DNA from 4 places in the Paenibacillus sp. FSL R5-0486 genome. Region 3 is predicted to be linked to each of the others. Evidence: riboswitches for the same ligand, from Rfam matches in the RefSeq annotation. Region 3 holds a riboswitch; each other region holds the start of a gene.
What was found. Region 3 has a riboswitch for cyclic di-AMP ahead of MKY01_RS18025 (3D domain-containing protein). Riboswitches for the same ligand answer to the same signal wherever they lie in the genome.

Region 1: it holds a riboswitch for cyclic di-AMP, as region 3 does, so the genes downstream of both, MKY01_RS00150 (3D domain-containing protein) here and MKY01_RS18025 (3D domain-containing protein) in region 3, are expected to answer to the same signal.
Region 2: it holds a riboswitch for cyclic di-AMP, as region 3 does, so the genes downstream of both, MKY01_RS07315 (hypothetical protein) here and MKY01_RS18025 (3D domain-containing protein) in region 3, are expected to answer to the same signal.
Region 4: it holds a riboswitch for cyclic di-AMP, as region 3 does, so the genes downstream of both, MKY01_RS10665 (C40 family peptidase) here and MKY01_RS18025 (3D domain-containing protein) in region 3, are expected to answer to the same signal.

The regions. Positions count from the first base shown of each region.
Region 1 is NZ_CP150237.1:30,744-38,055, forward strand. Features, by position in the region: gene MKY01_RS00140 (HD domain-containing protein) at 1-870, shown strand, start outside; gene MKY01_RS00145 (TatD family hydrolase) at 1,204-1,974, shown strand; cyclic di-AMP (ydaO/yuaA leader) riboswitch at 2,216-2,469, shown strand; gene MKY01_RS00150 (3D domain-containing protein) at 2,743-3,927, shown strand; gene rnmV (ribonuclease M5) at 4,083-4,628, shown strand; gene rsmA (16S rRNA (adenine(1518)-N(6)/adenine(1519)-N(6))-dimethyltransferase RsmA) at 4,633-5,535, shown strand; gene yabG (sporulation peptidase YabG) at 5,595-6,491, shown strand; gene MKY01_RS00170 (Veg family protein) at 6,645-6,920, shown strand; gene MKY01_RS00175 (small, acid-soluble spore protein, alpha/beta type) at 7,178-7,312, shown strand, end outside.
Region 2 is NZ_CP150237.1:1,656,715-1,664,026, reverse strand. Features, by position in the region: gene MKY01_RS07325 (Nramp family divalent metal transporter) at 349-1,644, shown strand; gene MKY01_RS07320 (HAD family hydrolase) at 1,749-2,432, opposite strand; gene MKY01_RS07315 (hypothetical protein) at 2,560-2,958, opposite strand; cyclic di-AMP (ydaO/yuaA leader) riboswitch at 3,074-3,249, opposite strand; gene MKY01_RS07310 (glutathione peroxidase) at 3,621-4,100, shown strand; tRNA gene MKY01_RS07305 (tRNA-Leu) at 4,250-4,332, opposite strand; gene MKY01_RS07300 (urease accessory UreF family protein) at 4,777-5,478, shown strand; gene MKY01_RS07295 (hypothetical protein) at 5,745-5,948, shown strand; gene MKY01_RS07290 (hypothetical protein) at 5,976-6,611, shown strand; gene urtE (urea ABC transporter ATP-binding subunit UrtE) at 6,642-7,312, opposite strand, start outside.
Region 3 is NZ_CP150237.1:4,057,467-4,064,778, forward strand. Features, by position in the region: gene MKY01_RS17995 (DUF4247 domain-containing protein) at 1-64, opposite strand, end outside; gene MKY01_RS18000 (DUF4178 domain-containing protein) at 76-582, opposite strand; gene MKY01_RS18005 (DUF350 domain-containing protein) at 606-1,007, opposite strand; gene MKY01_RS18010 (PspA/IM30 family protein) at 1,103-1,774, opposite strand; gene MKY01_RS18015 (hypothetical protein) at 1,886-2,227, opposite strand; gene MKY01_RS18020 (polysaccharide deacetylase family protein) at 2,381-3,172, shown strand; gene MKY01_RS18025 (3D domain-containing protein) at 3,280-3,954, opposite strand; cyclic di-AMP (ydaO/yuaA leader) riboswitch at 3,957-4,152, opposite strand; gene MKY01_RS18030 (amino acid ABC transporter ATP-binding protein) at 4,371-5,093, opposite strand; gene MKY01_RS18035 (ABC transporter permease subunit) at 5,080-6,543, opposite strand; gene MKY01_RS18040 (M20 family metallopeptidase) at 6,727-7,312, shown strand, end outside.
Region 4 is NZ_CP150237.1:2,345,041-2,352,352, forward strand. Features, by position in the region: gene MKY01_RS10640 (membrane protein) at 1-628, opposite strand, end outside; gene MKY01_RS10645 (xanthine phosphoribosyltransferase) at 833-1,414, shown strand; gene MKY01_RS10650 (hypothetical protein) at 1,512-1,841, shown strand; gene MKY01_RS10655 (hypothetical protein) at 1,961-2,179, shown strand; gene MKY01_RS10660 (carboxymuconolactone decarboxylase family protein) at 2,322-2,651, shown strand; gene MKY01_RS10665 (C40 family peptidase) at 2,725-3,189, opposite strand; cyclic di-AMP (ydaO/yuaA leader) riboswitch at 3,195-3,326, opposite strand; gene pelA (pectate lyase) at 3,745-4,707, shown strand; tRNA gene MKY01_RS10675 (tRNA-Leu) at 4,884-4,967, shown strand; gene MKY01_RS10680 (carbohydrate-binding protein) at 5,113-6,798, opposite strand; gene MKY01_RS10685 (divergent polysaccharide deacetylase family protein) at 7,214-7,312, shown strand, end outside.

The DNA.
Region 1 (7,312 bases), 3.2 Mb from region 3:
AGACGGTATGCTCCTGATTTTCCTGAGAAAGTAGCGTCTGTCATTCAAAAAACGTATGAAAAGCCGATTGTGGTGAACTTGGTGACCAGTCCGCTTGATGCAGACCGAATGGATTATTTGCTCAGGGATGCCTATTTTACAGGTGTAAATTACGGCACGATTGACCTTGATCGTATCCTTCGGATGCTGCGTCCTTATCATGGGCGGATTGTAGTCAAGGAGTCAGGCATGCATGCTGTGGAGGATTACCTAATGTCTCGGTATCAGATGTATTGGCAGATTTACTTCCATCCGGTAACTCGTAGTTCTGAAATTATATTGCGGCAAATATTCAAGCGAGCGAAAACACTCCTACAACATGGTTTTCAATTCCGCTTCATGATTGATCCACTCCCTCAATTATTTGAAGGAGAATTATCCGTGGATGAATATTTGCAGTTGGATGAAGCATTAATTCAGACGGCATTTACGCAGTGGCGCAAGGAGGACGATACTGTTCTGAGTGAGTTATGCGAACGTTTTATGGATCGCAAGTTATATAAGTATGTAGAGCTTGAACAGGTCGACTTGACAATGATGGAAGAGATTCGGGAAGCTTTTGTACAGGCTGGCCTCGATCCCGAATATGATCTTGAAATTGATTTTCCTTCGGATAATCCGTATGATGTGTTTCGTCCGGATGAATCCACAGATAAGCAGATTCTTCTTCTGGATCGACAGGACAATTTACGTGAGTTGTCAGAAGTATCTGACATTGTCCGTTCCATCAGTGGGCTTCACCGAGGGAAACATCATTTGTATTACCCGCAAAACAAGGTGGATGCGATTATTCACGAATTACCGTCACATATACGCCCCTATTTCTTGTAATCGTGTGAGTATAATCCGATGAAGAATTTCGATATCAAAACACTTTCTAAAAGAGCTATTTTTCATGATACAGTAATCTGCTTTAATGGGGAGTATATGTAGATCGACATAATTTTGTAAATGGAAGCAGGCAGAATGAGTACAATCAGCAATATATAGATCAGAATATCCGTATATCTTCTATATATTGTAGTTGTGAAGAAACAAACGTAATGATGTAATACACAGATTACCCAAAATGTTTTATGTATGAGTCATTAAATTATTGAATTTTACAAATTGGATTTTGAAAAAGAAGATAGTCGTTATTTCGACATGAAGGGAGATACAGACATGATGCTGTTCGACACACATACACATCTGGATGCACCACAATTCGACGAGGACCGCGAGGACATGATTCAGCGTGCTGTAGATGCAGGAGTTGGTCGCATGATCAACATTGGTTTTAACCGGGAGACAATTCCAACCACAATGAAACTCGCCGAAACATATGACTTTATATATGCAGCTGTAGGTTGGCATCCCGTAGATGCGATCACAATGCAGGAGGGCGATTTGGAGTGGATTGCATCTTTATGCAAGCATGAAAAAGTGGTTGCGATCGGTGAGATTGGATTGGATTATCACTGGGATACTTCACCAAAAGAAATACAGCATCGCGTATTACGACAACAAATTGCTTTGGCGCGTGAAGTGAACATGCCAATTGTCATCCATAATCGGGATGCGCATGAGGATATCATAAGAATTTTGCGTGAAGAGAAGGCGGGTGAAGTTGGTGGTGTGATGCACTCGTTCTCGGGCAGCTGGGAAACAGCAAAAAGTTGCCTCGATATGGGCTTCCATCTCTCCTTCGGAGGACCGATCACATTCAAAAATGCAAAGCAACCCAAAGAGGTGCTGGAGAAGGTTCCTATGGACCGGTTTTTCATTGAAACAGATGCTCCATATTTGACACCGCACCCTTATCGTGGGAAGCGAAATGAGACAGCGCATGTACGTCTGGTTGCAGAGGCAGCTGCGGAAATTAAAGGCATTTCGGTGGAGGAAATTGCTGCAATAACAACCAAAAATGCCATGGAACGATTTGGGATTCGTTAAAAAAACGAGCAAATGAGGTGAAAAAGGCAGGTAAGCGGAGGTAATTTGCCCTTTGATCCAAATAAATCAAGAATATTACAATATTTTAACCAAATATTCAGAAAAACGTACTTGATCAACGCTTTACAACATGCATCAAAACAGGATATCATCTTTTCAGTGAATTGTTGTGCGGAAAATTGGACAGATGTTCGGGGGATGAACAAAGGGACACTTTCCGATGAAACAACATTACTTTCATGAATCAGTCTCGCTGAGTCTCCGTTAACGGAGAGCGGGGGAACCAATAGGGCTTAAACATCGGTGTATTTGGCCGATGCGCAACGTTCGCTGACCCAAAAGCAGCGAAGGGAACTGCGAAGCCGTATTTGATTTCTTCTTTGGGTCTCGGGGTGAATTCAAGGGCGTCCGCCATGAGCGGGTGACCCAAGATAGGGCGGCTCTCTTTCGCCCGAACCCGACAGCTAACCTCGCAAGCGGAAAAAGAGAGGCAACCTCGTGCATGAATTTCCGATATTCAAAATCATTCGGAAGCCACGAAAGAGTTCCTCTTACACTCTTTCTTTGGCTTTTTTGTTTTTGAATAAAAGAAATATTGTCATCATACGGTAGGTATTCAGGAGGATGACATCATGTTGCGAAGATTGATTCATGGTGCAGAACCGGATTATGTTGGTCCAATCTGTGTTCTGTAGAAAATTTGGTATAGTCACGTCAAAGACATCATGCATTACTTTAGACGGCGAGGCTATGAAGGAGGACGGAGAAGTGGGCACATTCCAACCAGAAGAGACCCATGAGTCACGATCATCCAGTAAGTCTTTCGCGTTGCGGTGGAAGCATGAGAACATGCGTCAAATGGCATTGATCGCGATTTTCTCAATTGCGCTTACAATCATGATCTTGTTAGTCGTTTACGGTCAGGCCGGGAAACAAATTTCACTGGTTATTGATGGCAAAGCTCAGGTGGTAGAGACTCGTACAGGAATGCTTCAGGAAATGCTGGAGGAGCAGTCGATCACAGTCAGCCCTCACGATAAGGTATCCATGTCCATGAATGGGGCGTTAACAGATGGAGACCGAATCGTTATTGAGCGGGCCGTTCCAGTTAACATTACGGCAGACGGAGACACCAAGACTCTGTATACAACCGATTCATCGGTAGAAGATGCAATTCAAAAATCAGGTATTCAAGTTGAAAGTAATGATAAAGTGTATCCGGCGCTTGGAACTGCTATCAAAGCGGAGATGAAGATCCGTGTAGTGCGCGTAACAAAGCGTACAGTGGATGTAGAGCAACCGATCGCTTACAAAGTCATTAAAACGGCTGACCCTAGCTTGTACAAAGGTGATAACCGTGTCGTTGTGAACGGCAAAGAAGGCACAATTGTACAGCATATCGAAAAGGTATTTCAGGATGGAGAATTGGTCTCCAAAAAAATGGTCGGCAAATCTGTCGCTAATAATCGTGTAGATAAAGTGATCGCTGTCGGCACAAAAGCAAAACCGGTCGTGAAAGAACCTGAGATTCAGACCGTATCGGCTCAAACTTCAACAACCAAAAAGGCTACAACAACGAACTCGAAGAAAACATCTGCCTCGGGCAGCAAAGTGATTACCGTATCCGGGACTTCTTTTAAATACTCCAAAGTACTTAAAAATGTATCCATGACTGCTTACTCTTCCGAAGAGCCTGGCATTGGAACTAAAACAGCTTCCGGTACTCGTGTAACGGAAGGACGCACCATTGCGGTTGATCCCAAAGTCATTCCAATTGGCTGGTGGGTATATATCGAAGGTCTGGGATTCCGTCGTGCGGAAGATACAGGCGGTGCCATTAAAGGCAACAAAATTGATGTGTATTATGACAGTGTGAAGCATGCCCTGAATTTTGGACGTAAGAAAGGCAAGACGGTCTACGTGATCGGTCCGGTGAAGCCGGAAGCGAACTAAAATCGTTTTACTTTGAAATGGGAATGCTATAAAATAGTTGCATGAATGATTCATGCGGAATATGCGGCGGAGGAGTCTGAATTCAGTCTCCCCCGCCGTTTGGCAGAGAAGAGGATATTCCTCTTCTTTTTGCGTTAGAAAGGAAGAAATGGAACATGATAAAAGAAGTCATTGTGGTGGAAGGCCGTGACGACACGGTAGCTATCCGTCGGGCCGTGGAAGCCGATACCATAGAAACAGGTGGATCAGCAATCAACCAACGCATTCTGAAGCGGATTGCGCTTGCTCAGGAGAGACGGGGAGTCATTGTACTGACAGATCCGGATCATGCTGGCGAACGCATTCGAAAAATTATTGCGAACAAGGTGCCAGGCTGCAAACATGCCTTCATTCCGGAAGCCGATGCAACGCGCAAAGGGGACATTGGGGTGGAGAATGCCTCACCAGAGGCGATCCGTCATGCTCTGGCGCGCGTACATACTTCATACGAAGGTGCTCCGAGCCTGATCGATTGGGAGGACCTGATCGCGGCAGGACTTATTGTACATCCGCAGGCTGCTGCACGTCGCATGGAGATGGGCAATCTGCTGGGCATCGGATATTGTAACGGAAAGCAGTTCCATAAACGTCTCAGTGTATTTCAGATTACACGGGAAGAATTCTCTACAGCATTAGCGCAAATTGAACGTGAAGGATTGTGAGCATATGAAGAACATGGAAGAGACGATTGAAATTGCAACGCCCAAGCGTACGAAAGAGATTATTCAAAGACACGGATTCTCATTTAAGAAAAGTCTGGGTCAGAACTTTCTGATCGATCAAAATATACTGAACAAAATTGTTAATGCAGCCGATCTGGACGAGTCTAAGGGCGCACTGGAGATCGGGCCGGGTATTGGAGCCCTCACGGAGCGACTGGCTCGGGTAGCCGGTCCCGTCACAGCCGTAGAGATTGACCAGCGCTTGATCCCAATCCTGGGAGAAGTGATGCAGCCTTATTCGAATGTACGTGTTCATCATGGGGATGTGTTGAAGCTTGATCTGGCTGAGTTGTTTAATACGGATTTTGCATCCGTGGACAAAGTCAGTGTCGTAGCTAACCTGCCTTATTATGTAACGACTCCAATCATGATGAAACTGCTGGAAGAGAAGCTGCCGGTAGACAGCATTGTTGTCATGATCCAAAAAGAAGTGGCTGAACGCATGGCTGCTGCACCAGGATCAAAAGACTACGGTAGTCTAAGCATCGCAGTTCAGTACTACAGTATGCCGGAACTTGTGTGTATTGTGCCTCCTACGGTCTTCATTCCGCAACCTAATGTGGAATCAGCTGTCATTAAGCTGAAAGTGCGTGAGCAGCCACCAGTGGAGATTCCGGATGAAGCACACTACTTCGAAGTGGTACAGGCTTCTTTTGCCCAGCGGAGAAAAACAATCTCAAACAACTTGAAGGCACGTTTCTTCACAAAGGAGAACCGGGAACAGGCAGACATTCTGCTGGAGCAGGCAGGTATTCAACCGTCCCGACGTGGAGAGACGTTGAGTCTGCAAGAGTATGCCACACTCAGCACCGTAATGTGGGAAGCAGGGGTACGTGCAGCGCTGTAAAATTTGAATGAACCAAACCGGGTCTCTGCCCATACGATGGGGTAGAGGTGATTACGTTGATGAATATCGGAGACTTGGTCGTTCGGAAGTCATACGGCGGCGATGTGACTTTTCGGGTGGAAGGCCTCCAGTTGGATGCTGCGGTCATTAAAGGGACTGAGTTCCGGCTGATTGCCGATTCCCCGGTGGACGATTTGATACAGGTTCCCTACGAACCACAAAGCGCCAAGACCAGACAGGCGCATATTAAAGCACATCAGACCCTGTCCCGTCTGCAGCAGAATCGTATGGAACAGGCTGAGCGGAATCGTGAAGGTCTGGTACAGGATTGGTCTGCCCAGCAGGAACCGGCTTATTTTGAAATGCCTGGAAAGGTGCTTCATCTGGATGGAGATCCGAACTATTTGAAAAAAAGTATGGATCTCTATGAGCAACTTCGTGTACCCGCAGAGGGACAGTATGTCCATGAATCGGCAATGGCAGATACCTTATACCGCTTATTACCCAAAGTACGTCCGGATATCGTAGTTATTACGGGTCATGATGGGGTGTTAAAGACACGTCAGCCCTATGACTTATATAGTCTTGGTAGCTACAAGAACTCGCAAAATTTTGTGTCGGCTATTCAGGTGGCCAGACAATATGAACGCCATCTGGACGCCCTCACTATTGTTGCAGGGGCCTGTCAGTCCCATTTTGAGGCACTGCTGCGCGCTGGAGCGAACTTTGCCAGTTCCCCAGGCAGAATTCTCATTCATGCACTTGATCCGGTCTATGTGGCAGCCAAGGCCTCCTTTACCTCTGTGCGCGATACGGTCAACATGAGTGATGTTCTGCACAATACCATCAGTGGTAGCCAGGGTGTGGGTGGTGTCGAGACACGGGGGAGTTACCGGGTAGGTCTGCCTGGGCTGAATGATTTATCTACGCTAAAAGTGAACCCGTCGGCAGTCTGATGTAGGCCATTTAAAGTCCCAATTTGGGGCTTTTTTTGTTTGCAAAAAAATTCATTGACAACAACTTTTTGATGCTGATATAATAATTAGTTTTGATTTGACAATGACTGTAAAATCCGGTATAATGGACAAGAAAAGAGGTGGTCGTCGACAATGGCTAAAAACACGCTGTTGGATATCAAACGCAATCTCGATGCACATATTGGTCAGAAAATTATGTTGCGGGCTAATGGTGGCCGCCGTAAGACCATTGAGCGTACGGGTGTATTGGAAGAAACGTACCCTTCTGTTTTTATTGTTAAGCTTGATGAGGAGCAAGAAACCTTCAAGCGAGTATCTTATAGTTATGCGGATATACTTACGGAATCGGTGGAAGTCATGGTTTATGACCCGGGCAGCCAGACGCATAGCTCCTATATGGAGACGTAAGTATCGATTTACAGGCGATTCGCCCCACAAGGCGGATCGCTTTTTTGTTTTCTTTAAACACCAATTCTCCCTCTAACGTAACCCATACATACTCAGGAATGAGCGAGGAACGGTCGCGGCATACTATATGGACAGGTGAAGGGACAGTTTCTTAAGCAATGCAGGAAACTGAATATGGCCTGGTGACAAAATGTCCAAAACGTGAACGAACAACGAACTCATCACATTATGAAGGATACTTTGGAGGAGGATGGTTCATGAGTCGCAGAAGAAGAAGTGTCATGTCAGAGGATCTGAAGAATGAGCTCGCGAAAGATCTGGGCTTCTATGATACTGTGCAACAGGAAGGCTGGGGCGGAATTAAAGCCAAGGATGCAGGAAACATGGTAAAA
Region 2 (7,312 bases), 2.4 Mb from region 3:
AACTTCCGGCTCATTTTGAAACGCAATTTTGTATCTTTATCAGCTTTTACAACTTTATTATTTTCATGCATTTCAATGCCATGGCTGTATTTTCCCTAAGGTTGGGTAATATACGAAGGGGCATATTCAAGCTACAACCGAAATTTTGTGCTGATACATAAAAGTTGCACTAGACAAAAATAATTGAAGGAGTACAATGTAACAATAAACATAAAAATTTAGATATATCATGAGCGGTTTGTACCGCATCAATATCTCCAAATCAATAATTCAAAGTCAGGTGATTATCGTATGAGTAAAAAAAATCCGTTCAACGCTCCTTCAAGAGAATCATTGTCTACTGCGGGCATGACCCCTTCCCTTGGAGAAGCACATAGTTCCATGAAAGTTCCGCAGAATGCTGCATGGTGGAAGAAATTCCTCGCCTTTGTAGGCCCAGGATACCTTGTTGCCGTAGGTTACATGGATCCGGGGAACTGGGCAACAGATATCGCAGGCGGCTCGCAGTTCGGGTATACCTTGTTATCCGTTATCCTGTTATCGAACCTGATGGCCGTTGTCCTTCAGTCGCTGGCTGGCAAGCTCGGTATCGTCACTGGACGGGATCTGGCTCAAGCCTGTCGTGAACGATTCAGCATGCCTGTTGTTATGATGTTATGGATTCTGTGTGAGCTTGCCATTGCAGCTACCGATCTGGCTGAAGTCATTGGTTCTGCCATCGCATTAAAACTGTTATTTAACATCCCCATGTTATACGGCGTTATCATCACCGCAGTTGATGTACTCCTGATTCTTGTTCTGCAAAACAAAGGCTTCCGCGCTTTGGAAACTCTCGTCATTGTGCTGATGGCAACCATCGCCCTCTGCTTCGGTATTGACCTGTTTCTGGCGAAACCGGATATGGGCGGTGTGCTCCATGGTTTTGTACCAAATGTTGAGATTCTGCAAAACCCGGCCATGCTCTATATTGCCATTGGTATTATCGGAGCAACCGTGATGCCGCATAATCTGTACCTGCATTCTTCCATTGTGCAGACCCGTCAGATCGAACAGACACCACAGGGCAAAAAAGAAGCCATTCGGTACTCGACCATGGATTCTACGATTGCGCTGACACTGGCCCTGTTCATCAATGCAGCCATCCTGATTGTATCTGCCGCTGTATTTCACAGTGCTGGTATGACGCAGGTTGCCGAGATCGCAGATGCCTATCATCTGCTGACACCTCTATTGGGTACTACGGTTGCAAGTATCTTGTTCGGTGTGGCGCTGTTAGCATCAGGTCAGAACTCTACCCTTACAGGTACACTCGCTGGACAGATCGTTATGGAAGGTTTCCTGAACATTCGAATTCCGGCTTGGCTGCGCAGACTGGTCACACGTCTGATCGCCATCATCCCGGCGGTAATTGTGACAGCCATTGCAGGAGAACATGGCACAGAAGAACTGCTCATTTTGAGTCAGGTCGTGCTGTCGCTTCAATTGCCCTTTGCTGTAATTCCCCTGGTGATGTTCACAAGTGATAAAAAAAGCATGGGTGCATTCGCCAACAAATTGTGGCTCAAAATCATCTCATGGGTCATTGCCGCGATTATCGTTGTGCTGAATGTATATCTGATCATTCAGACGATCCGGTTGTTCTAATCTCATTTTAATTGGCTAAATACTAAAAAGGCTGATCAACTCCGGTATTTTATACCCAGTTGATCAGCCTTTATTGTTGCAATCCAATAAACAACCATCTGAATCTAATCCTGATTTGGCATCAGTAACGGCAGGAGTTGATCCAATGAATCAACAGTCCAATCCGCACGGTTGTCATCCGATAGTTCTGGCTGTAATCTTCCGTAACCCTGCATAATTCGAATCGTACGCATGCCCAGATTCCGAGCAGGTATAATGTCGTTATCGATCCGATCTCCGATCATGACGGCTTCCTCCGGTTCACAACCGGCCTGCTTCAAGGCCACAGCGTATAACTCAGGGTCTGGCTTGGACACTCCTTCTTCAGCTGAACATGCCAGAACATCAACATACTTCCGCAAGCCGTAACTCTCCAGTCTCTCTTCCGTTCCAGGACTCTGATTGGCAATAATGCCAATGCGATAATGCCGTGACAACTGCTGAAGAACAAAATCTGCTGAAGGAAAAGGACGTTCAAGATCTTTTTGAAACTTCAGCTTGTCCTGAATCTGTTTTTGATGCCCCTCGTCTTCAACAAATGTGCGAATTGCCACTCTCATAGGCCATTGCTCATATTTTCGGTAACAGTTCGCGAACAGTTCGCGTACCGCCTCAATTGTCACCGGATACCCCAAAGCACAAGCTTCACGGACAAACTGTCCGATAATATCATCAACCGGCTCCCATTCATCCACCAGCGTATCTCCAACATCAAAAAACAACCATTTCAATCCACCTACATCCGGCACGCCAATTCCTCCTTGTAAGCATAAAAAAGAAGACTCACCATCCTGCATGAGTCTCCTCAAACTTCCGTTTATCGATACATTCAATTATAACAGGCACCTTACACCTGAGCAATCACAAGCTATGGCATTAACCATTGAGGAGAAAGCCAACTTCCCCATTGAGCGAATATACAATCCGGTCTGCGCCCATGCCCCGATAGATGCCCTTAGGATGACTCTGCTCCGTAATGACGCACAGGGATTTCGATGTCCATGAACGGCAGATCTGTAAATAACGACAGGTCAGATTCAGGCTGTTCTCGAAAATAAACACGTTGCCTACGCTGCCCTGCGGCAAAAACCATTTTTGAGCTGCAGCCGTATTCATGCGAATGACATGTTCTACTCCGATTCTACGGAGTCTGCGCTCTTCCCCTGCACTGTTGGTTAGAACGGCAAACGGCATTTTTTTGTACATCAGCAATTTGATAAATTTGCGTCCTGCTTCATTTGGAGCAGTCACTAAGATCATCTCAGTATCCATCATTCGTTCCTCCCTTGGCGTGAAAAGACAACAAAAAAGAAGCGTGGGGGACCAAGGCCTCCCGAACGCTTCTTAAATAACCCATGGCGAAAACACCATGAACCAGCGTACGGCTTGTTGCCTCTCCCTTTAACGCTTACGAGGTTAGCTGACGGATTCGGGCGCGAGAGTCGCCCTATTTCCGGCTGTCACCGGAAAATTCACCCCATGAATGCCCACTGTCCTGGACAGCGCATTCCGTTGGTTCCCCCGTTTCCCATTCATTAATGAATGGAAACTCAGCGATTAAAACATCGTTCGTATATCTTAAGGTAAGATCGAGCGATATTATCGTTTGTTTCGTTTTTCAAGTACAATTTAGTTTAAATTGAAATTACGTTATGAATCATACACCCCCGCCATGACGGTGTAAAGTCCTTACAGATCACCGAATCGGCAGATTTTTGCCAATACTCGTTCATAATAACGCTTACAATAAGGTTATACTCTATCCATCTCTTCAAGGCTATCTAATTCTCACTCTGGCGTAAATCACTTCGCAATTCATTCACGTATTCTGCACAACTTGCCTGTTTTGATGCTTTTAACACCATATTAGTTTTGCAATATTTAATTGCAACCAATATAATAGAAGATATAAGAGTAAATAAATGGAGGCGATTTAGATGACAGTCTACGATTACAAAGTGAATACCCTTCGCGGTCAAGAAGTTGAAATGTCCGACTACCGTGACAAAGTGCTCCTGATTGTGAATACGGCAAGCTCATGCGGCCTTACCCCTCAATTCAAAGGTCTGCAAGAATTGCAAGACAAGTTTCAAGATGCTCCATTTGAAGTTCTTGGTTTCCCAAGCAACCAGTTTGCACAGGAAAAAGGATCTTCCGACGATATTGCCGAGTTCTGTCAGATGAATTATGGCGTGAGTTTCCCCATGTTTGAGAAAATTGATGTGAACGGCTCAAGCGCTCACCCTCTTTTCCAACACCTTAGCACAGAGGCTCCTGGCCTGCTCGGCTCCAAAGCAATCAAATGGAATTTTACCAAATTCCTCGTGGATCAGAACGGACAGGTCATTAAACGTTATGCTCCCAAAACAACACCGGACAAGATTGAAGAAGATATCAAGAACTTACTTCAAAAATAATACACAGGCCACCCGTAGCCGGAAGGTAGAGCAGCATTGCCCCGGTAATGGGTGGCCTTTTTTTCTCAACTTTGATGTCATACTGTTCGAAAAAGACAAAAAAAGAAGCTTCCCATTAATGGAAAGCTTCTTTTTAATCGTTCATATGATGCGGTCGAGAGGACTCGAACCTCCACGGGCATACGCCCACTACCCCCTCAAGATAGCGTGTCTGCCATTCCACCACGACCGCATGTCGTAAATAATCGGCAACAGAATTGATTATACCGGGTTCAGAACTAAAAGTAAAGTATTTTTTAATACTTCTTTTTCAGCTAGGCATTTTCATCAAAAATCGCATAATCTCGTCATCTTTACCCATGAACTGCATATGATTAGATTTGATCCCCTCTTTTTCGGTAAGAGCCGATCTTTTTGATTCATTTATATATAGTCCTTCCTTATATATAGTCCTCCATGAACTTCACCACATAAATAACACAATAAGTTATATAAAATAACACAAATATTAAATTCCAGATTTAATCCATTAATTTTCACGGATACTATTGACAAAAAGCGGACATTTATGGGATGATAACTATCATATAATTCGGATTTTTAAACATAAAGCAAACAAAAAGGAATATAAATGTCACTTTAAGTGACATTTAACGAACACAGGAGGCGAATGATTGTGAACCGTGGGAATAAGCTGCTCGATTATGTCAAACTGCTTGATTCCTCTATTCAGGTTGGAGGGTTCACCCATTCCTTCGGCATGGATATCCATATCAGGGAGGGTACCATTCGTAATGCTGAAGATCTCGAATCATTCATGCGTTGTCAGTTGCATCCGAGCATCGTTCGTCTTGAAGGTATGGCCATCAAAGGTATCTATACTGCAGCAGATCACAAGGATACATGGCGGATAGCTCTTATCGACAAGCTTGTCCATGTTCAGCGAACCCCTGGAGATCTCAGAGAACAAGCTGCCGCCATGGGTAAACGATTGATCAGACTTGCACGAGCTCTGCACCCCTGGATTGAATTCAGCCAGCTCGAACAGATCTTTGCCAAATACGATTCGGTTGGCTGCCTCTCTACTGTTCATGCCTGGATTAACCACCACCTCGACATCCCGGTCGAAGAGGCGGTCCTTGGTTACCTGCATTCAGCCATGAATGCCTGCATAACCGAAGCCTCCAAAGTCATTCCCCTGAACAACGATACAACCAAGGATCTGATGGTCCGCCTGGCCACAGATCTGGAGAATGAATGGAAGACCGTCAGCGCCTCGGCTGCGGATGGACTGGCACAGCCAACCTCAATGTCCATGAAATCGTTTTTCCCCAGTTTCCATATGCTCGGAGCTGGACTTCATGCCTACAGGGCCTAATCCTCTTCCTCCTCATGCCTGCTCCCCTTCATTCAAAAAAACTAAAAAACACGCGGCAACCTCCTTGCCGACGTGTTTTTTGTCATTTTATTTGTTTTATTTACGTATTTACGCCATTTATAATCACAAAATACACTTTTTTCCGTCTTTTTTAATTGTTAGATGACGAATTTACGTATATAATAAAACATACAGCTCGCATTTCTATATATTCTACATGAAGAAAGGGCGGCTGAATACTACATTCTAACCAGGGGTGAACCCTTTTGAACAAGAAAAAACCAGTTACTCCGTTCGGATGGGCCATCAAACGACGGCTAACCGAACTTCAAGTGGACCAGAAGACCTTTTGTGAACAGCATGGCATCCCACCCTATCGTTTATCCAATCTTATTCATGGCACACGCAAAGCAACCCGATTCAGGCACCTGGTCGCTGATATTTTGGATATTCCAGATGAACTGAGATAAGATTTCTGCCAAAGGAGGGTCTCATCCATGAGACATGTTACATCCGATCTGGAGAGGCTGTCGTTCCAGTCCATACGTCACCAGCTCATCATCGTTGATGACAATTGGATTATCCAAAGTTGTAACCGTGCCTGGCAACAGGGACTTGGTCAATGCTCACCAAACCCGGATATACACAGTAGTCATAGACATTACCTGCATCTGACGGAAGCCTGGGCAAAACGAGGCAAGAACGCTAACATGGCACTTGTCGCACAGAATTTGAAAGAACGCGGAATACCCTTTAATCGAAATCATACATATGACATCTGCGTGTATACTGTATACAACGAAAAGAGGTGGTTTCGTGTAGAACTCACCCCTCTATCTTATGCAAATTCAATTCTGGATACCGATCTCGCTTTAATTGCACACATGGATATTACCGAACAAAGAAAGACAGAACACCAATTGAAGAAGGCATTGTCTGAAGTGCGCACATTGCGCGGACTGCTGCCTATTTGCGCCGTCTGCAAACAAATCAAGGACGAAGAGGAACACTGGAACTCCGTTGAGAGTTATCTGGAGAAGCATACCCACGCCGAATTCACCCATGACATCTGTCCGGAATGCATCCGGCGGTTATATCCGAAATACTCGAATATCCTGGACAAGCGTTCCTGAAACCTTTCTCCACTCGCCGACTAACTACAACTATACGGAGAGATGATGTTCAAACTGCGACATATCCAACTCTTGCGGTGTCCCATGCAGGGTTATGATTCCTTTGTCCATGATATAAATGTAATCTGCGGCACTTCGCACAAAATCAATACTCTGCTCTACCAGCAAAACCGAGAGGTTCCCCTTTGCCTTGAGCTGCAAAATTACCTGCCGAATGTCCTCCACGATAGAAGGCTGGATGCCTTCTGTCGGCTCATCCAGTAGCAACAACCCTGGACGCGAAGCCAATGCCCGGGCGAATGCCAACTGCTGCTGCTGTCCACCACTCAGATCCCCGCCCTGCCGTCCATACATCGTAGCAAGCACTGGGAACATCGCCAGTACATCCTCCGGGAACGTTTTTACTCCCGGTGCACTTGTCTCCAGACCGAGCAATAAGTTTTCTTTCACCGTAAGTTGCGGGAAAATCTCCCGCCCCTGCGGTACATAACCAATCCCTGCCCTTGCCCGCTTGGCTGTGTCCAAGGTGGATAACTCCTGATTTTGCCACTGAATACTACCCTTACGTGATTTGAGCAGCCCCATTAATGTTTTCATCAACGTTGTTTTCCCCACACCGTTACGGCCCATCAGACACACCACCTGTCCGGGCTGTACATCCAGGTTCACACCACGAAGCACATTGCTTTCCCCGTAGCCGG
Region 3 (7,312 bases):
ACAGAGACATGACAAGGCTGAGGACCAGCATTAATTTTAATCCATGTGCCAAGCGTTTTTTCATTGGAACCTCTCCTAGCTCGAACGAATCACTTTGATATCCGCAGGAAGAATGGACTCACCCTCATACAGTGTAAATCTTCTGTCTTGCCACTCCACGCGAAGAAGCATATTATCATCCGACTGATACTGCCATACCAATTGTTCTCCAGCCTGGCCATATGGAGTTCTACCTGCCGTTGATACCATGCCTCCATACTCTTCCTCCAGATGATATGCGCGTCCATCCAGATCCAGCAATGTAGGCACCTCATCAGGTGCATCAAGCCTGCCATCAATTGGTGTATATAGGGCGTAACGTGTGAGTTCCCGTTCTTCGATATGCAAATATCGAAATGCGGTACCATCCTGCAATGTGAGCACAACTGCATTTCGAGCACGATTTTGCACCCGACCAACGACTTCATAAGTGACCAGAGAAACCTCACAGATATCACCAGGTGCAAGCTGAAGCATCGTTTTCTCTGCCTGCGGTGGTTCAGGTTTCGTTAGTATTCCTTTAATTCGTTTCCATACACTCATGAGAATTACTCCTGTTCCTTATCTTATAAACAAGCTGCAATAATCAGTGCGCCCACGATATGTAAAGCGCCAGAGAACAACCCGTACCCTGTCTTCCCTTGCTGAATTCCCGTATCCAGATCCAGATTGGCCCATTTGCGAATCATAAAGTGTACAACACTCTCCAGAATCAACAAAATGATAAAGGATACAATGGAGACCAGAAGTGCTTCTCCCAGGTGACCGGCCGTAGAAATGGACGTAGCGAGTACATATCCTTGTGCAAATAATTTCATAACCATACGTGTAGTAACGGCCATATTGCCGGCCTTAACTTCAGCAAAATCCTTATATTTCGTGAACAGTGAATCAACATACATCAGGACAAACAGCAAAACCGAACCAGATCCGGTCCAGACCAGCATCGCCAAAATGTTCAAATCCATTTACACAGCCCCCACATATCAACATGAACCGCATTTAAAAGCGAAGGAGAAATACTCTTCTCCTCCGCTGGTTAACCTTGCTGACAACCAAGGTATTAGTTCTTATTATCGTATTGTTTCATCAATGCGGCGAGTTCATCTTCAACAGCCTGATCTTTACCCAACTTCTCGAACTCTTCATCCAAAGATTTTCCTTTGGAAGACATTTCGTTACTTGCTTCGGCCTGTGCTTCCATCTGCATCATTTTCTCTTCCATACGCTTCATACCAGCACTTGCAGTATCAGAGCCAAACCCATTCAACGCTTTGTTGATTTCCGTTTGGGCTTTTGCTGCATTGTAACGGGCTACCAGTGTTTCACGTTTGTTCTTCATTTGAGTCAACTGCTTACGCATTTCGTCAAGCTTGCCACGCAGGTTATCTGCAGAAGCCTTGTTTTGGTCATAGCTGGTTTTGTACTCAGCCATCTTCTCTTCAGCAGCCTTTTTCTCTTCCAGGGCACGTCGAGCCAAATCCAGATTCTGAGCACGTGCCGCCGTATGCGCCTGCTCTTCACGTTTCTTCACAAGAGCTTCCTGCTCTTCGAATAACTGCTTGAATTTCTTTTCAATGGCGATCTGTTGAGCTACTGCTTTCTCCGCATCTTCCAGATCCTCTTGCATGTCACGGATATATTGGTCCGTCATCTTGATTGGATCTTCCGCCTTGTCAATAATGGCGTTGATGTTAGACATAGTTAGATCACGCAAACGTTTGAAAATGGACATTATGTTATTCCTCCTAGTCGATATTACATCGTATATAAACATACATACGTAATAATCTACAACTCGTTTCAATTTTAGCAAATAAAATCAAAACATTCGATGGTTCTTATGTCAGGAAGATCGTTTATCTTTGTTCAGATGATCCTCCATCAACCTCTCTGCAGTCTGCACGATTTCGTCGATCTGCATCCGCGTGATGGAATCAAAATGGATACCCATGATCACCGTAACGGTTACTTTCAGCTGCAAGGCAGCCTTTCGGGCAAGCCGCTCACACAGCTCTTGTTCTTTATGCCCAGGAATATGGACTGTCGTCCCGCTTACGCGCTCATGATCCACGTAGAACGTTGCTACGGCGCCAATATGCGCCTTTCCTCCGGTAACGAGAAAAACCTTATCTTCTCCTGCTTCAATCACCTGTAAACGTATGGATTTCAAATCATATGTACTCATACCCATCCACCTATCCTTTTCTATATGTTATGTATGGAGGAATTATGGCTGTCATAAGATAAATCCGCAATGAAACTTCTCACACTACGCATATTTTATGGAACCCCCGGGCATACCAAGGAGAACGTCATTTTGGAAAAGGAGGCCGTTATTATGCGCGTACGCCTCATTATGCTGATGGTTATCGTTATTTTTCTCGGGGGATCTCATGCTCCAGTTTCATCGCGGGATGTTTCAAGCCCGCCAAGTGAATCAGTATCAGGTTCGGATTCTGCGGAAGAAGAACAACTGACATTGGGACAATTACGTCAAAAATATGCCGATACGTTCAAAACCAATGGTCCTTCAACCAAGAAGGTTGCACTGACTTTTGATGATGTACCTGATCCACGATTTACTCCACAAGTACTGGATGTATTGAAGAAATACAATGTCAGAGCTACATTCTTCATCGTGGGTAGTCGTGCTGAGAAACATCCGGATCTGGTGAAACGCATCGTTAAGGAAGGGCATATGGTTGGTAATCACAGCTACAATCATCCTGAATTCAGTAAACTGTCGATGAATGCCTTTCGCAAACAAATTTTACATACCGGGGATATTATCCAACGTTTGGCAGGATATACGCCCAAGATGATTCGGCCACCTTATGGAGACATTAATGAAGAACAGCTGAGATGGGCTGCCAAACAACACTATAGCATTGTGAACTGGAACGTAGACTCCCTGGACTGGAAAGGCCTTTCAAAGGAACAGGTGAAAGATAACATTCTTTCTGCCGTAAAACCCGGCTCCATCGTTCTGCAACATGCTGGAGGCGGTGTAGGGTCAAACCTGAACGGCACGATTGAGGCTTTGCCTGAAATTATTGAGGAACTACGTAATCGGGGATATGAACTGGTCACCTTGGACGAAATGCTGGGATTGCCCAAGGCCAAAGATTAAGATGACCGTGGTAGAAATAAATGAGAATATTAAAAGGGTGCTGTTCAATCGCGAATTAGCGACTGGCAGACACCCTGTTTGAATTCATTTTAAATGTTCTTTTCTCTCTACTTCAGAATGTACAGCTCGATATCCTGAAAACCAAATGAGCTTACAGACTGTTTGCTACCCGGGATAAAGATATCAATCCGGTGACCTTTGATTGCACCGCCCACATCCCGCGCTGTGGCTACAAAAGCTTGTTTTGGCAATCCTGGATGGCTGTGACCAGTTACCAGTACTTTGGTTCCAAGTGGAATTACACTTGGATCAACTGCAATCGTACCCAGTTCAAGGTCATTTCCGAAATAATCGACTGCACCCCAGCCTCCATTTTCAGACGGATCTGCAGAGTATGCCGTTGCTTTTACGTTCACAGCTTTGCTGTAATCGAATGTTTTACCCCAGGCTTGAACAACTTTGTTATCTGCGTTGACGTCCAAGCTTGCTGTAGCAACAGTCTTCGCTTGGGTCTTGCTCTCCGTTGCCGCAGCGGCTGCTACATTGTTTGCCTTACCGGGAATCGTAATTTTCAAACCACCATAAATGTTGTAAGCCGAAATGTCGTTGTTTGCTTTAATTAACGTGTTGAGTGCTACTCCATATTGTTTTGATAAGGTGTAGAAGGTATCCCCTTCTTTGGCCACATGAACTGAATCGGCGTGAGCCGGAACGGCTTGAATGAGCATTGCTGTTGTCATTAATGCTACTGCTGTTTTGGCTATACGTTTCTTGTTAATCATGGTCTTCCTCCCTCATTGTGCCTGCGAAGTTAGTTGTCGGATTCGGATGAGGAGCCCACCCTATAGGTTCTTCGTTACATTTGAAACGTTATGTACCCAATTCACCCCAAGCAGTGTGCTGTAGATCTTTCCCCCTGCACAATCTGCATCGTTACATCCCCCGCACTCCCTATCCGGAAGTTTCGGCAGAGTTCAATATATCACAATTTTGTAACCTGAACTTGTAGTAATTCTTACCAAATGGTTTTTAGCATGTAAGCATTTGTAAGAATACTGGTTAATTCAGAAAGTTTGGTTGACCCGATTCCTTTATATTTGGTAACAGAATAGTTACTTTTCCGAATCCATACGTCATTATTATCCATAAAAAATAGCGTTACCGACTCGAAGTCAGTAACGCTATTTGATCACATCGTTTAGAGTACTTTCGCAAGAAAATCACGTGTACGTGAATTTTTGGGTGCTCCAAACACCTCATCAGGTGTTCCCTCTTCCACAATAACCCCGCCATCCATGAACAAGATGCGGTCTCCCACTTCACGTGCGAAACCCATCTCATGGGTTACGATGACCATCGTCATTCCGCCTTCTGCAAGACGTTTCATGACATCCAGCACTTCGCCGACCATCTCAGGGTCCAGTGCCGACGTAGGCTCGTCAAACAGCATCACATGCGGCTGCATGGCCAATGCTCTAGCAATGGCGATCCGCTGTTTCTGTCCACCAGACAGCTGATTCGGGAATGTATCTTTTTTATCGTACAAGCCCACGGTGTTAAGCAGATCAGAGGCAATTTTCTCCGCTTCCTGAGTGGATTGTTTCTTCACTTTAATCGGAGCAATCGTGATGTTTTGCTGTACCGTTTTGTGTGGGAACAGGTTGAAGTGCTGGAACACCATGCCCATTTTCTCACGAGTTGCGTTAATGTTATGCTTGGGGTCCGTGATTGACACGCCTTCAAAATCAATCTCTCCTGAGGTAGGCTGTTCCAGCAGATTCAGACAACGTAAGAAAGTACTTTTACCTGAACCGGAAGGACCGATGACCACGACAACCTCACCTTTGCCAATCGTCACGTTAATGCCCTTAAGCACATCGTTATTTCCATAAGATTTGTGTAATTGTCTAACGTCTATCACTTGCACTCAACTTCCTTTCCAGTCGTCCCAGCAGCTTGGACAAAATGAACGTCATTACAAAGTAGATGGCTGCTGCAATCAAAAATGGACTCAACCCTTGGTACGTAATGTTCTTGACTACACTTGCCTGATACATAATATCCACCATACCGATAACGGAGATAATGGAGGATTCTTTGATGATAGTTATGAATTCATTACCGATCGCTGGTAATACAGCTTTGAAGGCTTGTGGCAATATGATATAACGCATCGCGGCGCCTCTTCCCATACCTAATGAACGCGCTGCCTCCAACTGACCACGATCCACACCTTGGATACCTGCACGGAAAATCTCCGCCAGATAGGCACCACTATTGATTGAAAGTGTAATGATACCTGCCTGAAGTGCAGTGAAGTTAATGCCAAAGCTCAGGGAAAAACCATAGTAAATAATCATCAACTGTACCAACATCGGTGTGCCACGGATCACTTCAACGTAAGCCGTACCGATCCAGCGCAAGATTGCAGCGTCATGCAAACGGAACAAACAGATGATCAATCCAATAATTACCCCGAAGATAACCCCAAGTGCAGACAACAGAAGTGTGTATCCTACACCTGTAGCATAGAAACTTTTGTACTCCCAGAATACTTGGAAAATATTTTGTGATTTGTTCGCTTTATCCGCCATCAAGAGGCTGGCGTCCGTCACCATCTGATTGATTTTATCTTCGCTTTTCAGTCGCTCCAGTGTTCCATTTACTGCAGCTAGCAGCTCGGTATTACCTTTACGAATCCCGATTGCCGCTTCTGCTTGCTCTTCGTCCGGAACAGCAGCAGCAAGTCCAATGATATCGTCCAGATAACCTACAGCAACGGTATCTTCAACGATTGCCGCGTCAATGCGTTTTGTTTGCAGTTGAAGCACGATATCCGAGATTTTATCCAGCGCAGTAAGCTTCGCTCCTGGAATACTCTGTCCGATCGTTTCCTGAATGGAGCCTTTCTGAACGCCAATCTTCGCATTTTCAAGTTCTGCCATGGTTGGATATTTGTCTTTATCCACATTGCGAACCATAATCACTTGTTTTGATTTATAATAGGTGTCGGAAAAATCGATACTTTTCTTCCGCTCATCCGTCGGCGTCATACCTGAAATCACCAGATCAACACGCCCGCTCTGCAATGAAGGCAGAAGACCGTCGAAGCCCATATCCTCAATCACAAGCTCAGCGCCAAGATCTTTGGCAATCTCTTTGGCGATCTCAATATCGAAACCGACGATTTCATCTTTGCCATTAATCACTTTATGGAATTCATATGGTGCAAAATCGGCACTTGTACCGAGCACCAGCTTTTTACTGCTTGAATTATCTGTAGTTCCACTTGCAAGTGCCACAGGAACGGCAGTCGTCAGCAGAATAACAAAGGTCAACAGCATCATGGTGTAACGACTTATTAATTTCAACCTTTTTCTCTCCCCTTACAATACTTTGTATGCTTCTCATGTTGATGACTGAGTCATTATAAAGTACAATGCATGATTATGCAATGCATTTTGACAATACAAATCTTGACTTGTTTCTGAAAAAATAAAGCAAACATGATATAATCAATGAATTATTTTCATTTTTGCATAAGGAGTTTACTAATGACAGCTAACAAATCACAAATTCTGACGGTTATTGATCAATATGCTTCCCGTTTTAAAGCCATTTCATCATATATCGGTGCCAACCCCGAACTGGGAAATGAAGAGTATCTCGCTTCTGCCCGTTTGAAAGAAGAACTGTTCTTCCACGGTTTCACTGTAGAGGCTCCAATCCTCGGTCTGGAGACAGCCTTTATCGGAACCTATTCAGCCGCCAAACCCGGCCCTACCATTGCTTTATTGTGCGAATATGACGCCTTGCCGGAGATCGGTCACGCTTGTGGTCACCATCTAATCTGTATGATGAGTCTTGGGGCCGCTGTTGGGCTAAAATCTATTCTGGATGAAGTAGGTGGAACCATTAAAGTGTTTGGTACCCCCGCTGAAGAGACACGTGGTGCCAAAGTTCCGATGGCTGAAGCAGGTTTGTTCGATGACTGTGACGTCGCTCTCATGGCGCATCCATATTATGCCTATGAAAAGTCAGGCAGCTCGCTGGCTATTGATGCTGTGCAATTTGAATTCCATGGCCGATCTTCACATGCCGCTGCAAGTCCGCACGAAGGTATTAATGCACTTGATGCCG
Region 4 (7,312 bases), 1.7 Mb from region 3:
TACGAATCTGGTTACCTACAGGCACAAGAACAGCTTGAGCCAACACCAGATTGAATGAAGTATACAATAGTGGAGACAGCCACACTTGAATAGGGTTTGAGTCTGTCGTCAGTGTGATGAATCGGGAAGCACCTGGATGATGGATCGTACTGGTGATCATGAGCAGAGATAACAGGAGCATCATGGGCACAACGATGCTATTCATTTGTAGGATGGCTTGAATGCCCCGACCGAGAAGCAGATATGTCCCTACAAGTGTGACGATCAGACCTGTCTGATAATGCAAACCCAGATGCTCGACAAAAACGGAGCCTGCTCCGGCAAGCATGACACTGTTCACGCCAATGAGAATGAGAAGGGTCACCCAGGTGATCCATTTGCCCGCCTTATGGCCGAATAAATGTTTGTTCAGATCCTCATAAGAGCGGGACCCGGTATCGTGAGCGATCAGCATCATTTTGGTACCTAACCAGACAAAGAGCATGGTGGATAAGCCTATGGTGATGGTGGCCCATTTGCCATACTGGGTAAAAAACTGCAAAATTTCCTGCCCTGTAGCGAAGCCGGCTCCAACAACCGTTCCAATGTATGTAAATGCGATCTGCAGCACCCGAAATGCCTGTTTCATGTGTTTCCCCTCTCAGGCCCCTGTATAGTTTGGACATGCGGGTACCATGGTACAAGGTATGCTTGACCCACGAAAGTCATGACAATCGATAATGAGCTTTGGCTTGAAATGCGTCCCAAGGACAGCGTCAAGGCAATTTCGCTTGAACTTATAGATAGATATATGATACTTTTACCTCATAGGATAGGCTTGGGAGGTCAAATCATGGAATTATTGAAACAACGAATTTTACAAGAAGGTGTGGTTATCTCGGATCAAGTATTAAAGCTGGATGGTCTGTTGAACCACCAGATTGATCCTGCATTAACGATGGAGATGGGACGTGAGTTCGCTGCCCGTTTTCGTGAAAGTGGAGTAACTCGGGTAATCACGGTAGAATCCTCAGGGATTCCGGTTGCGTTTGCCGTAGCCTATGAACTGGGGGTGCCACTTGTATTCGCCCGTCGCAAAAAAACACTTCTGGCTGATCCTGATGCTTACTGTGAACGTGTACCGTCCTTTACCAAAGGAATTGTAACTGACATTATGGTATCTCGCGAGTTCATTCATGAGAATGACCGCATTTTGTTCATTGATGATATTATTGCCAATGGAGATGCCGCTCGTGGCGTCATCAAAATTATCGAGCGTTCCGGTGCGGAACTCGTCGGATTCGGCGTTGTGGTCGAGAAAAGTTTCCAGGCAGGGGCACGCACGATTCGTGAACAGGGTATTCCGGTGGAAGCCTTGGTACGCATTCGTTCCCTGAACGATGGAACAGTACAATTTGACGATAACGAAATGTGACATTTTAAAGGAATAGGGCCTATTTTTTGAACTATGCCTTTGCATGACCGCCGATTTCATTTATAATGGGGTTATGTTAGGGAGAGGAGGCAACACCATGGGGAACCAACCGGCAACAGAACAATTTTTTAATGATAAGCTGGCGGAATCGAAAGTTCATTTTGAACGTGCCCTGGATTGTAAACATACGGAATTCGATGACCTTTATCCCTATATGATTGAACATCCTCAATTTTTCTGGTACAAACGCTATGTTGCCTGGTCAGAATTACTGACGATTGTAGGCTTGTGCGAAGAGTTGTCCTTCTCTTGGAAAGAACAATTTACACCGCATCAAGTGGAGTACCTTGAAGAACGTGTGATGTCCGCCAAAGTGCTTGATTTTTGGTTCGAGAAGAACGACAGCAAAGAGCACGCGCAGCGGTAACTTTCAGTCGGGACATAATTTCGAATGACATGACAGTCCAATACAGTCACGTGAGACCTAAATGACTTTTCATTTAGGTCTCTTTTTGTAAATAAATTTGAAATATAGGAGCCATGAAGATGATTAGTGATACAGAATTGGACGCCCTGCGTCTGTCAGGTGAGAAAGTTAGAGTCGTACGGGACGAGCTGGAATCGAACGACGTGAAGGGGATTGTGGTTGCCTGGGATGGCGAGCAGGTACTTATCCGTCGTCAGAATCGACGTGTCGTTAAGCTGGACCGAGGTTACAGCTATCAGCTGTTCAGCGAGCCGCGCCAGAGTCCACTTAGTGAGTAACAGCTGATAATTATGGCAGTGGCCATGAGCGTTAAATGTTTGGAATTACCATGATTTCTTGGCATAATTGGCTCACTGGGGAGAGAAGATAGGTACAGTGAGGAAGATCTGTAACTATAGCCGAGAGGGTGTGCTACAAGCCATGACATTGATGAATGATAAAGTTCATGCCTACAAGGATCAGATTGGAGCATTAAGCGATGTACTGCCAGGTGTGGTGAAGTCGTATCATGAGTTTACTGGAGAATGTTTCCAACCTGGTGTGATTGATGCGAAGACAAAACAGCTAATTGCGCTTGGCATTGGATTATTCGCCAACAATGAGGTATGTACCTTCTACCATGTAGAAGAAGCCCGTGCTAAGGGCGCAACAGATCAGGAGATTATGGAGACCGTAGCCGTGGCTGGAGCTGTTGGTGGAGGACATGCCCTGTCTCAGGGTGCGATGCGAGTGCAGAAGGCGCTGCATTAGTAAGCAATGCAACATACATTTTTAAGTGCAAAAAAGGCATCCGGTTAATAACCGATGCCTTTTTGTATGTGAATCACATTTTACCTAACATTTTATCATACATAAACTGTCCAGTTACCCGACGTGCTGTTACATAACGATCATTGAAGTATGGATTCGATAACTTCGTGATGCTTACACCTTTACTGCTGGAGGCATGAGCGAATTGTCCGCCGCCGATATATACACCTGTATGTGAAATGCCTTTGCCTGTTGTATTAAAGAACACGAGATCACCTGTCCGAACATTGCTCTTGGATACGGGAGTACCTGCTTTGGCTTGCTGCTGCGAAGTACGTGGCAATTCAATGCTGTATTTGTTGAAAAGATATCTCATAAAACCAGAACAGTCGAAGCCGGCTACAGTTGTGCCACCCCATTTGTAAGGAATACCTGTCATGTTGTTCACTACGGAGTTGATACTGCTTGCCTCTGTGCTTGTTGCCCCGGATGTAAATAATACAGCTGCTCCAAAAATGGAGATAATCAGTTTTTTCAAAATCAATGTTCTCCCTTCGATGCCTACGGAGTTAGCTAAGGGTTCGGTAGAAGGTTCCCTATATTTCCTATGTATAAGAATAATTCACCCAAATTGGTTCCCCCGTTTTCAAACATGAAACTCGGCAATGAATAATTAAGTTTTTGTAACTATTTGAAACTATATTGCATAAATGCGTAATTGTCAAACCCATTTAAAACCCTTCGTAATACCTCAATGTTAGCGGAATTAAGGTTTTTATATGAAAGAAGGGATCAAGTTTGGGTATCATTCATGACAAAAACGTCATTATTGGTTCGTTTAATACGAATTTGGATAAATAAATAGGTTTGTCATGAGTTAAAAGAACTATCCCGTTATGTAGAATTAGAGAGATTATATTCATTAAGTTGCATATATTGACAAAAATCGTTTTTTTGCATATTATCTGATTATCCAATCCACATATTGGATTAAAATTGATTTTATTATGCGATAAATACAAATAAAGGAGGTTTGGGGCGTATATCATAGGTAAAGTAGAAGTGGAAGATTTATAAAAACGAACATAGGAGAGTGTTACATTTGAAAGCGAAGAAAATAATTACTTTTGTCCTGGCATGTACGATGGTGTTCTCAGTAGTTGGAATGGCAGTTCTCCCTTTAGGGACGGTATCTGCTGCAGATGCGTCGGGTACTACAGCGAGTATTTCTGATATTTTGAAGAACCAGCTACCGGATGGAGGTTGGAGAAAAGATTATAAACAGACAAGTGGAGAGTGGGCAAAGTCCACGATAGACAACAAGGCTACATACTCAGAAATTAGAAGATTGGCGAAGGAATTTAAAAAGACGAATGATCCGCGTTACTCCACAGCTGCAATCAAAGGAATTAACTTTTTGATCAACATGCAGTATTCAAACGGCGGGTGGCCACAAGTTTACCAAAGCTCCGGATACCACAAGCACATCACTTACAATGATGATGCCATGATTAATGTAATGATCATGCTGGATGAAGTAGCAGCACGCAAAGGTGATTTCTCATTTATCGACAGCACACTTGCTAACCGCAGTAAAAATTCAGTTGCCAAAGGTGTTGAGGCGATTCTGAATACACAGGTCGTTTCAGGTGGTAAGCTGACAGCATGGGGACAACAACATGATTCCAGCTCTCTTAAACCAGCGAGCGCAAGAATCTACGAAGTGCCATCGCTGACAGCTGGAGAGAGTGTAACGATTGTTAAATTTCTAAAAACCAGACCTGCTAACGCTAAAATTACCGCATCCATTAAAGGAGCGGAGGCTTGGTTTAACAAAGTGAAAATTACGGGTTACAAGTATGAAAGAGCTAATGGAGATAGTAAAATTATCGCTGATTCCAAAGCTGCACCAATTTGGGCACGCTTCTATGAGATCGGAACGGATAAACCAATCTTTATTGGTCGTGACGGGGTAGTAAAATACAAATTAAGTGATATTGATAAAGAAAGAAGAGGCGGTTATGCATGGTATGGCAACTGGCCTTCCAAGCTGTAATTTGTAGTATGCTTCCGTATTAATGAACCAAACTATTAGCAGCAGTTAAAGGTAAAGCCCGAATCGACATGGACGTCTGATTCGGGCTTTATTGTTATTATTTTCAGTGTTGACATGATAGATTACGCATGATATATTATTTCTTGTCGCCGATATCGATGACGGAGATACAATATGCGGTCGTGGCGGAATTGGCAGACGCGCACGGTTCAGGTCCGTGTGGGCTAACCCCCGTGGAGGTTCGAGTCCTCTCGACCGCATCTAAAAAAAAGACTCCTTAAGCTAACGCTTAAGGAGTCTTTTTTTGCATTTTTTGATATAACACTAACTTTAGTGATGAGTATTCAAGAGGTTAGTGCTTAGCTGCACGTACAGTAAATGTCTTCCATCAGCCATACGGAACGTTTATTGTGCTGCGGTAACATTAACGCTGTCAATATTCGGTCCTTCCGATCCGGTGGTAACCACTTTCAATGTATTGGTCCCCGTGTTCATGGGAACCTGTATTGTTTTTTCAACCCAAGTGGACCAGCTTCCCGTAGCCGGAAAGGGCTCGTTGCTAATGACTTTGGTTCCGTTCACAAAAATGTCGAGGTTCCGAGTGCCGCTTTCCAGCGCATAACGAAACTTTACGTTTTTGGTACCTGTTGTCGTGTTATTAATGCCGTTCCATTGAATGGCCGAACCAGTCATCGCATTGAAGTTAACATACCCGGACCCAGTGTAACCGGTGTAGATTGTTTCAATGGCAGCTTCCGTAAGTGACGTTCCGGTCTCGGCTTCATACGTAGTGCCACTGCCTGTATTCCCGCCGCTATTTCCGCCAGTAACGTTGGCAACAAACGTTGTTACGCTCTGAGGCGGGAGCTGTGCCGTGAAGGCTCCATTGGATACGTTAAGCGAGGTTCCGCTTGCCAGGTTTCGACTGCTGTCCGTAATCCATGAGGACACAGTAGAGGCATTACCATTCTGCAGAACGAATTTTTGGCTTGTGGCTGAAGTTCCACGGTTAATTGCCACGACGACGACTTTGTTATCACCTTTATAGGCTGAGACAAATGTGTTTGTATCCGGATTTTTCGTTGCATCGACTCGCAGGTAGCCTGGACGCACGAATTTAGAGAAATGAGCCATATTATACCCGCGTTTGCTTATGGTACCGTCCTCTTTCATCGGACCATACTGTCTGCGGATGTACCACCACACGTAGGCCTGGAAATCACCTTCTACCATGGCATTGTGCATGTGATAGGAAACGTCTAATGCTTCAGGCCAGCGGTCTGCTGAGTTGTTGTCACTGTTTGGAACATACACTTCAGTCATCCACAGTTCTTTACCGGCTCCTTTTTGCTTAAAGAGAGGGTAGGCAAAATTTGAAATTTGGGTTCCATACGTATGTGCTCCCAGAATGTCCATGTTGGCAAGTGCCTGCGGATCATTCAGGATTGGGTCGGATATGTTCTTTAAGTACTGGAAGGATTCAGGCGCCATGACTTTGGTACCTTGGATGGACCCGGCATTTTCTTTCATGAATCGAAGGATCTCTTGTGGAGTCCACCAAGTCCAGTCATGAGCATAATCCGGTTCGTTTTGCACAGAAATGGCATACAGATCTACGCCGTTATTTTTCATGTAGGTTACAAAGTCGTTCAGATGTTGCGCATATGCGGTATATTTGTCGTATTTCAGACGTTTGGCATTTGTGTCCCCATTGCGGTTGAATGTTTCAACCATGCTGCTTGGAGGATTCCATGGGGATGCAAATACAATAGCACCCTTTTCGATAGCCCGTTTGGCTGTGGCAACTTCACGATACCAGTTATTGGAATCTGGATCAACGTAGATTCTGAGAATTGAGAAGCCTAATTGATTCTGGTCATTACCAAAAGCAGTTTCACGTTGAGCGGGAGTCAGATCACCAATCCAGGCAGGAAGGTTAATGCCCCCAAAGCCCTTGATCAGCTGTTTTTCCGAGGACAAATTAATGTTGGCATCGCTGGCTGCTGACACATTTGTCGGGGTTAACATCAAAGGCAGGGCTGTTAAACAGGCCAAAAGAACATTAATCGTCTTTTTTAGTTTGAATTTCACTACTTTCATCCTCCTCGATAATAGTAAGTTACATAGAGAAACCGCAACCAGGAATAACAAACAAGAATAGCGGATTGTCTGGCATTTATTTTATGTAAACCCTTTCAAAACCTCCTTCCATAAATCATAGAATAGAAATGAAGCATAGAACCTCTTTCATTTGTTGATTCTACTAAATAATTCCTTAACTGAAAACCTGACAAATTACAGTATTTTTTCTAATTAATCTCTATTTTCTAACTGTTCGATGACAGTTCTTGTCTGAATGCTAAGGAGAAAACGGGAATGATGGAGATCTTCACTTGAGATAGAGGTCTTCAATGGCGGGGATATGATCATTAAGGAAGGCTTTGGCTTACATAATCCTCCCTTCATTATCAAACAATGAGATCACAGAAGTTACGGGGAGGGAATCATGATGAAGGTACAGAGAAAGATTTATCGATTCATTGCAGGTATCATGGCATTATTGATTGTGATTTACGCAGGCATATCGGCAGGAGGGCCTACAGCG